DNA from 3 places in the Polaribacter cellanae genome. Region 1 is predicted to be linked to each of the others. Evidence: riboswitches for the same ligand, from Rfam matches in the RefSeq annotation. Region 1 holds a riboswitch; each other region holds the start of a gene.
What was found. Region 1 has a riboswitch for cobalamin ahead of J3359_RS11170 (DUF5074 domain-containing protein). Riboswitches for the same ligand answer to the same signal wherever they lie in the genome.

Region 1 (3,286 bases):
GTAATGGTTTTTCCTTTTGTATCGTTTTTTAGCATTCTTCGTTCTAACTCATCTGCAATTTTATCTAACTTTTCTAGCATAAAAATTTCTGAAGAAATGTTTTCGTTAAATGTTCTTTCTGCTGCTAAAGATTTGCGAATTCTGTTTGGTTTTACAGCACTGTTATGAATTCCACGAACAATATTATAATAATGTGTGCCCGATTTTCCGAATAAAGTAACCAATTCTTCCAACGATTTTTTCTTTAAATCGTTTCCAATAAAAATGCCTAAATTGTACATTTTAGCGGCTGTAACTTTACCCACACCATAAAATTTATTTACGGGCAATTCTTCTAAAAATTTAAGCACTTCTTCTGGATGCACTGTTTTTTGTCCATTGGGTTTGTTTATGTCTGAAGCTACTTTTGCAATAAATTTGTTAATGGAAATTCCTGCAGAAGCTCGCAAACCTGTTTCATCATAAATTCTCTGGCGAATTTCTTTGGCAATATCGTTTGCAGATGGATTTCCTTTCTTATTTTCGGTAACATCTAAATAGGCTTCGTCTAAAGAAAGTGGTTCTACCAAATTTGTATATTCGTAAAAAATTTCTCTAATTTTTGCTGATAACTCTTTATAGCGAGCAAAATCTGACTTTACAAAAATTAAATGTGGACATTTTTTCTTCGCCATAAAACCACTCATTGCAGATTTTACACCAAATTTTCTGGCCTCGTAACTTGCTGCAGAAACGACTCCTCTTATTTCACTTCCACCAACAGCAATTGCTTTTCCTCTTAATTCAGGATTATCCAATTGTGCTACAGATGCATAAAATGCATCCATATCTATATGAATAATTTTTCTGAAAGGAGGTTGTAATTCCATTTTAACAAAAATAAGAGAGTTTATTAACAGTTCTGTCTTTTTTTATATCAAAAAAGTAAATACTTTCGCGACATAAAGTAATGGTTTTTATTTTCAAAATTATTGAAACTAAAATTAAAAGGGAATCAGGTGATTTTTAAGTAAAAAATCCTGAACTGTTCTCGCAACTGTAAGCTTCATCTTGTAGAAAAGATGTCTGTTAAATCTTACGCCACTGTTTAAAAAATTAAATGGGAAGGTTTTAACAAAAGTAAGTCAGGAGACCTGCCAATGCTCAAATTCGTGTTTTTTATGCTTTCGAGAAAAAGGCTAGAAACTATTATTTTTTGTTAACCATATCTATTCTTTTGTTTGATTATTTTTTTAATCTAACTCGTGAAATAGAATACGCATACGAATTTTTAAACTGTAATCTAAAACCCAATTATAATGAAGAATTTTTATGCTGTATATGCATTGCTATGCATTTTAGTAATTACCTCTTGTTCCAAAAAAGACACTCCAGAAATCGAAGAAGAAGTTATTTTCGATTCTACTTTTATTTTAACGTTAGAGAATAACAAAACAACAATTAACTTTTTAAATAGTGGCGCTTTTTTAACGCCAAATGTGTACGAATCTACAGATGGTAATTCTATCTCTTTTTCGAGTTTCGATAATGCGTTATTTGTTGTTAGCCAAAAAGGCCCAAATTACATTACACAATTAGACGTAGAAAACTTAAATGTTGATAATGTTGTGACTAAATCGAACCTTTCTTCACCTTCTTACTTAGCAATGTATTCTGCTACAGATGGCTTGGTTATTGGGGTTTCTGGTAGAGGAAGACGAAGAAAATACAATGTTGCTCCTGTAAATATAACAACTGGTATTGGAGAAAAAATCGATGGCTTTTCTAATAAAATCTTATACAACAATGTCGCTTTATTAGCAGACGGAAACAAGGTTTTAGTCGCAGATGGTAAAGATTTAAAAGCTTTTAATACCACTACAAAAAAAGTAACTACTTTGTTAACTTTTAAAGAAAATATTTCTGGTATTTTAAAAAATAAAAACGGAACAATTTGGGTAGCTACCGAAAAAAGAACAGAAAAAGCAGCGTTTACAAAATTAAACGAAGATTATACAATAAACGAAGTTGTAACCATTACAGACGACAATATCAACTTGTTTAAAAACAGCCTTTTAAGTTTAAATCATTCTAATTTTACAGCATATTGGTCGGAATCTGCCTCTGGTAAAATTTACAGATTTAATACGATTACAAAATTAGTCGAAGAATTTGCAACACCAACCACAAATAATGTTGCTTTTACAACAGTTGTAAAACAGCATCCTGTTACAAAACAGGTATTTGTAATGGGTTTAAAAGATTTTTTAGATCCTGATAATAGTATTATTGCCATTTATAACGATAATAAGTCTTTTGAAAAAGAAGTAAAAGATGTTGGAAAGTCTCCTATAGATATTTATTTTTCTGATAAAAACTTTACAAACTAGAAGTTTTTTTAAAAAGTAAAATTTTATTTAAAGGTGAAATAATCTATTTTAAACATTAGATTGCTTCACTTTTTTTATGAGCTATTTTTAAAGAATGCATAATAAGCTTTTTTATATATGAGAAAAACATATCCTTTTTATGGGTTTTAAATATTTAAATTACTGGTTTCAAAATAATTAAAATTTATTATAAGAAATTTCTAACCTAAAAACGCTATACAAATTTTAGTAACTTCTTCTAATTCTTTAGACATTTTCTCTTTTTGCCAGGGATGAGAAACATTAAAAACATGGTCGGCATTTTTAATGATTTTTAATGTGCTTTTGGGGTTCCAAGAATGTATCTTTTTACTTTCTTCAACAGAAATTGAAGTATCTGCATCTCCATGAATAATTAAATGTGGTACAGTAACTTTTTTTGCTGATTTTTCGATATTTAATCGTTCTTCGTTCTCTTTGAAGTTTACATAAAATTGATAAAAATGTGGCATTAATTGTTTCGTTCTTCCATTTTCTACATATTTTACGCCTCTTTTCTTCCAGTTTTCTAAATCGCCAATTGTAGATGATCTTGAACCAAAATCGCAAACTGAAGCTAAAGAAATTAAATTTCTTACTCGAAAATCTTCAGCCGCTTTTATGGTAACAATTCCTCCAGCTCTACTGTGCCCAATTATTGAAATATTATTACGCTTTGCTTCATTTTTAAAATTGGTATTTGTAGAAACCCAATCTAAAACGCTTTCTAAGTCGTCTAATTCTTTGGTGTAATTATTATTCCCAAAAGCTTCTAAATCTGGGAAATCTATTGGTTGTTCTGCAGTGCCTCCATTGTAAGAAAAATTAAATTTTACAAAGAAAAAACCAGCTTCAGCAAATGCTTTTGCCACTAAATTCCAAGCGCCCCAATCTTTAAA
Region 2 (3,286 bases), 1.1 Mb from region 1:
AAAGGACTTCAATACCCTTTAAATAATGAAGATTTAGATTTTAGTAAAAGAATTGGCACACGAAACAAAGCAATTGAAAACAATGTAAACATCACTTTTAATAGTGGAGATTTGTTTATTTTTATCAATAATAAAGACATTAATAATGAACAGAAAAATAAAATTACTGTGGGATTTTAGAGGACAAGATGCCAAAGAAACCGCAAAACATCATACCATTCATTTAAAAGATTTTGCGGAAGCAGAAAAACTTCCTTTCTTTGAAATTGACATAATTGAAAAAAATCCAATGTTTTCTTCAGCATTTATAATTGTAGATGAAAGTAATATGAAAATCTACAGAGATGCACTAAAACCACATCGTGGAGAAATTGCTGAGTAATTAAGAAGAACTTGGTTTGTTTGTAATCTAAAAAAACTACTAAAAAAACCTTAAAGAAACAACAGTTTCAATAATTTATAACTGTTGTTTTTTTAATGCGTTTAGCCTAGCTTTGAAGAAAAGTCCAGTTCTTTGTTAGGTGTCTTATTTTTGTATTAAACTTTCAATTGTTTTTTCTATATCATTAATTGTTGTTGAGCCTAAACCAGTGGTTGAGTATACAATTTTAGAGTTTTTATCTATAATAATATGAGTTGGATAGCCTGACACCTTATAATCTATAGCAATCTTTTCGCTATTTGGAATTATAGTATAATAAAAGTCCTTTTTCTTTAAAAAAGAATCAATTCTTGATTTACTATTCGTAGCAAAGCCTAAAAAAACAATGTCTTTATTTTTATATTTTTTTACTAACTCATTTAATTCAGGCATTTCCATAACACAAGGTTTACATTCTATAAACCAAAAATTCATAACAATAATTTTTCCCTTTAGGCTATTTAATGAAAATTCATTTCCATTAATGTCAGTTGCAGAAAAGACAGAAGCATCTGTTCCAATTAAATCACTTTGACTATTTATTTGAGCCTGCATTTCTTTCATCATTTTTTTCTCGTCTTCTGTTGCTATTCTTAAAACAGCAACTTTAATCTCTTTATTACTATCTATATAAAAATCAGGAGTATAATTTCCTGACATCATAGCTTCCATCATTTCATTTCCTCTTATTCTTTTTCCTTTAATATTGTAAACAGGAATGCTTTCTCCATCAAACATAATTTGTTTGTCAGATAGGTCTTTTTCACTAGCCTTGGTTAAGCCTTTTAAATACTCCTTTTTCTCAACTTTATCAGTCTCTTTATTTTGAGCTATTAAGTTTATTGAGCAAAAACAAGTTAATAAAATCGTTAAGACACTAATTTTCAAGATACTAATTTGTCTAATTTTCATACTGTTATATATTTTTATTTACAACAAAGAAACAATGTTATTTTGTTAATGTATATTATGTTAAGTTAATTAATGTTAATGTGTGTTAACTACACCAAAGTTTTTTGTATAAAATTAGTTGCGTTTTTTAAGCATCTAATTTAGTAAATAATAGGCTAAAGGCGTTAAAATTCCCTTGAAAACAAATCATTTTGTTGATATTTTAATCCGAAATTATGCTTTTGGTTTAAAATAATAACAATGCACTGTATTCTAACTCCTTATTTTAAGAAACAGTACACTAAAAAACTGAATACTTTTTCTCAAAAAAAAACTATTCAAAATTTATTAAACTAATAATCTCAACAAATTTTATAATACCTTTGTCGCTAGAAAGAAGTTCTTTTATTTAATTTCATCGTACGATAAGGTTTTACTTAGCTGTAGATTAATAGGGAATCTGGTGCAAATCCAGAGCTGTCGCGCAACTGTAAGTAACATTTAAAGATTTTTATCCTTGTGTTCCACTGTTTTTACTAAAATGGGAAGGACGATAAAAATTGTTACAAGTCAGGAGACCTGCCTTTATCGATATGACTTTGCTTTCGCGATTTGAAGTGATTTGTCTATTTTGATGCCTTTTAAACATTTGGATGCTATTTTTAGCTATCTATATGTATTCACGCGCCATTATTTCAACTCATCATTTTATTTTTCGATAAGCAAAAAGAAGTTTTTAATTGAGCTTTTAAGTAATTATTAATTCATTATTTAAAAGTAAAAAAATGAAAACACACATTTTAGGCTATCCGCGAATTGGTAGCAAAAGAGAGTTAAAGAAAGCTTGCGAGCAGTATTGGGCTGGCAAAATTTCCGAAAAAGAGTTAAAAGAGGTTGGTAATCGTATTAAAAGCCACAATTGGAATCTTCAAAAAGAGGCAGGAATAGACCTAATTTCTAGCAACGATTTTTCTTTTTACGATCAAGTTTTAGATATGTCGCTTACCGTTAACGCCATACCTGAAAGGTATAAGAAACTTGATTTTAAATCGAATTTAGATTTATATTTCGCAATGGCTCGAGGACATCAAAAAAACAATATAGATGTACCTGCAATGGAAATGACAAAATGGTTTGATACCAACTACCACTTTATTGTTCCAGAATTCAAAAAAGACCAACAATTTAATCTTTTTTCAACAAAAATTATTAACGAATACAAAGAAGCAAAAAAACAAGGAATCGATACAAAACCTGTCTTAATTTCGCCTGTTTCTTATTTACTTTTGGGAAAAGAAAAAGAGGAAGGTTTTAATAGAATCGATTTAATTAGCAACTTATTACCTGTTTACTTTAAAGTTTTAAATGAACTGGAAGAAGCTGGAGCAAAATGGGTTCAGTTTGATGAACCTCTTTTAGCTTTAGATTTAACCGAAAAAGAAAAATATACAATAAAACAAGTCTATAAACAAATACAAAAAAAATTTCCAAAACTTAAAATTATTGTAGCTACTTATTTTGAAGGATTACAAGATAATTTAAAATTAGCGGTAAACCTTCCTATCCATACCTTACATTTAGATTTGGTTAGAAACCCTAATCAATTACAAGATGTATTAAACAATACTCCCAAAAATTTATCTATTTCTTTGGGTATTGTAGATGGTAGAAACGTTTGGAAAAACGATTACCAGCAATCTTTAGCTACAGTACAAAAAGCTGTAGAAGTGTTAGGGAAAAATCGCGTTTTAATAAGCACAAGTTGTTCTTTGCTTCATGTTCCTTGTGATTTAGATAGTGAAAATAATGAGGCTATTTTAAATTTAGAAATAAAAAATTGGCTTGCCTTTGCCAAACAAAAAGTAAATGAGGTTGTTATTTTAAAGCAGTTATTTTTAGATGATACAACTGAAAAAAGTAAAAATATCATTTTAAAAAATCGTAAAGACATCAGTAGTAAAAAAACATCTACTT
Region 3 (3,286 bases), 1.9 Mb from region 1:
CAATCTACAACTACAGTTGCACTTTCTGGAATTACAGTACTTATGTTTTTTTCTTCTTCGATGGTTTGCCAACGTTCGTCTCTATCAGAAACATGCCTGTCTACACGTTTTTGAAAATCATTATCCCAAATTCTGGAAGTTGCTAAATAAATAGGGGTTTCTGACAAATCTTCCGCAATTTTTTGTGCAAAATTACTTTTACCAGATCTTTCGCCACCAGAAATATAATATATCATAAATAATAAAAATTATTTCACAAAGATTGGAAACATTTATTAAAAAAGGAAAGAATATCTTAAAAGTATGTAAATTTGTATTCTAAAAAACAAAAAAATGACAGTTTCTTCTTTTATGCCAGCAGTAACCCAAATGATTTACGATATGGGGTTACAACAATATTTAAACGGAATTACTTTTGAATGCCCTGCAGTTGCTTTGGCAGAAAAAAAAGTTGCTGTTCGTTATAAATTAGAAGGTCAAGTTTTAACAAGTGAAGAAATAAATACTATTTTTTCTAAAACCAAAGCCGAAGGTGGCACTCTATATTATGTAGATGAACCTGTATTAGAAGAAATTGCGCCAGATATTATTTTTACACAAGATGTGTGTGATGTTTGCCAAATAGATACCGAATGCGTAGCAACTTCCGCATACAAATTACCCAAAATACCAAAACTGATTTCGATTACACCTAATTCTTTAGAAGACGTTTTTGAGAATGCAATTACTATTGCAGAAGCCATGGGAAAGAAAGAAGTTGGTTTGGCATATGTTGCAAAGCTAAAAGAGCGCGTTTATAAAATAGTAGATACACAAAGGGCGAAAAGAATTCAAGCTAAAAGTGTCATGTTGTTAGAGTGGATTAACCCTTTATTTAACTGTGGTCATTGGATTCCTCATCAAATTGGGTATGCAGGTGGTATCGATTTACTCTCGCATCCTTCTGGCGATAGTATTGTTATTCCTTGGGATAAAATTGTGAAATACGACCCAGAAATTTTAATTATCGCACCTTGTGGTTACGGAATTTCTAGAACTTTAGAGGATATGCAATTTTTGGAAGAAAAACCAGAATGGAAATCTTTAAGAGCGGTTAAAAACGAACAGGTTTTTATCGCAGATTTTGAAATGTTCACTCAATCTTCTGCAGGAACTTTAGTAAATGGAATAGAATGTTTGGCTAAAATAATTCATCCAGAGCATTTTAATATTTCTGAAGAATTACAACAAAAATTCACAAATTATAATCAATTATTAGTTTTAGAATAACTTAAAATAGAATACATTTGCAAAGAATTTAGGTTTTACTCTTTTTATGAGTAAATTAAAAGGGAATTTGGTGAAATACCAAAGCTGTTCCCGCAACTGTAAGTTTGTTTCAAAAAAAAATTTTGAAACCTCTTTTTAAAAGAGCTGTTATTAACTCTTTTACCACTGACATTTATGTTGGGAAGGTCTAAATAACAGAAAACAAGCCAGGAGACCTGCCTTTATTTTTAACAATTAAAAAACTTTCGGGATAAAAGTTAACTGTGTATGAAGAAAATTATATTTTTTATTCTCTTATTTGGTACTGCTTCTCATTTAACCGCTCAAAACGATTCATTAAGAACGATTTTAAAAGAGGTAATTGTTGTAGCAGATAAAACATTAAAGAAAAATTCTAAAGGTTATAAAATTATAACTTTAAAAGATTCTGTTTTGGTGAAAAATACAGAATCTTTTACTACACTTTTACGTTTTAACGCACCTATTTATTTACGAGAATATGGTGCAGGTGGTACAAGTTCTGCAAGTTTTAGAGGTACAAGTGCTTCTAATACTGCCGTTGTTTGGAACGGAATTAATATCAATTCTATCAATAACGGACAAACAGGTTTCAATTCATTAACAGTAAGTTTATTTGATGCTATAAACATTAGAAGTGGTGGTGGGAGTATAGAATATGGTTCTGGTGCTATTGGCGGTACCGTTCATTTAAATGATGAACTGTCCTTTAAAAATAAACAGACTATAGACAACCAATTTGTTTCTTCTTTTGGAAGTTATAATACTTCTAATAATTTATACAAATTTAATTTGTCAAGTCAAAAATTGGCTGTTAAATTAGGTATTTCTTATAATAAGTCAAATAATGATTATCCGCTATTAAAAACCGATTTTAGAAATTCCAATGGAGCTTATAAAAATATAAGTTTTAATGCGGGTTTGTCTTACAAACTATCTAATTTTTCTGAATTAAATTTTTATAGTACTTCTTATTTGGGAGACCGTTTATTTTCAGGAGAATTACCTAATCCAACTTCTGCCAACGAGAAATACAAAGATTTTAACAATAGAAACTTGTTGGTGTACAACCATCAAAAAGGAAGGTTTACGAACGAAGTTAAAATTGCTTTTCTAACACAAGAATATCATTATTACGGCGATAAAAATACAGATAAATTTAACTTCGGAAAATCGAACCGTTATTTGATAAATTATCAATTTGGGTATAAAATTCCAAAAATAAATGCAACAATTAACTCTTTTTCTGAATATGAATCTGTTTTTGGAAAAACGGATCAAATCAATACAAAAAATAGAAGACAATTCTCACAATCTGTCATTTACAATCAAAACATAAACAATTTTTTCTTTTTCGATACCAAAATAAGGAAAGACTTTAATTCAGATTTTGATGTACCTTTTAGTTATGCTATGGGAATTAAAGTAAATACGTTTAAAAACATTTCTTTTCGAGCAAATGGTTCTAAAAATTATAGAGTACCAACTTACAACGATTTATATTGGCCAGGCCAGGGTAATCCTAATTTAAAACCAGAAACTGCTTTGCAAAGTGAGTTTGGTGTTGTTTTTAATACCAAAAATTTGTCGATAGATATATCTGGGTTTTATATTTCCGCAAAAGATAAAATTGTTTGGACACCAAATGGCGACCCAAATAGACCAGGTATTTGGACACCAATTAACCTTTCTAAAACAATGAATAAAGGAATTGAGTTTACACTTTCATACCAAAAGAACTTTAATAAACATTTTGTAAATACAACAGTAAATTATAGTTATACAGATGCTAAAAATACTGAAACGAATAATTTTTTAACTTTTGTGCCAAAACATTTATTAAATGGAAGTTTAGGATATTCTTACAAAGGATTTAGTGCGTTTTATCAACAGTTATTTACAAGTAAAACGTTTACTACAGAAAGTAATTCTAATGATTTTATAATACCTAGTTTTTTTGTGAGTAATCTAGGAGCAGATTATATGGTTCTAAAAACTG

Region 2: linked by a shared signal. The riboswitch ahead of metE (5-methyltetrahydropteroyltriglutamate--homocysteine S-methyltransferase) and the one ahead of J3359_RS11170 (DUF5074 domain-containing protein) in region 1 are both predicted to bind cobalamin.
Region 3: linked by a shared signal. The riboswitch ahead of J3359_RS02725 (TonB-dependent receptor domain-containing protein) and the one ahead of J3359_RS11170 (DUF5074 domain-containing protein) in region 1 are both predicted to bind cobalamin.

Annotation. Positions count from the first base shown of each region.
Region 1 is NZ_CP071869.1:2,477,372-2,480,657, reverse strand. Features, by position in the region: gene dinB (DNA polymerase IV) at 1-869, opposite strand, end outside; cobalamin riboswitch at 934-1,155, shown strand; gene J3359_RS11170 (DUF5074 domain-containing protein) at 1,299-2,369, shown strand; gene J3359_RS11165 (alpha/beta hydrolase family protein) at 2,570-3,286, opposite strand, start outside.
Region 2 is NZ_CP071869.1:3,565,081-3,568,366, reverse strand. Features, by position in the region: gene J3359_RS15880 (thiamine diphosphokinase) at 1-180, shown strand, start outside; gene J3359_RS15875 (hypothetical protein) at 146-382, shown strand; gene J3359_RS15870 (TlpA family protein disulfide reductase) at 527-1,333, opposite strand; cobalamin riboswitch at 1,724-1,913, shown strand; gene metE (5-methyltetrahydropteroyltriglutamate--homocysteine S-methyltransferase) at 2,098-3,286, shown strand, end outside.
Region 3 is NZ_CP071869.1:602,871-606,156, reverse strand. Features, by position in the region: gene J3359_RS02735 (bifunctional adenosylcobinamide kinase/adenosylcobinamide-phosphate guanylyltransferase) at 1-236, opposite strand, end outside; gene J3359_RS02730 (ABC transporter substrate-binding protein) at 334-1,269, shown strand; cobalamin riboswitch at 1,283-1,506, shown strand; gene J3359_RS02725 (TonB-dependent receptor domain-containing protein) at 1,537-3,286, shown strand, end outside.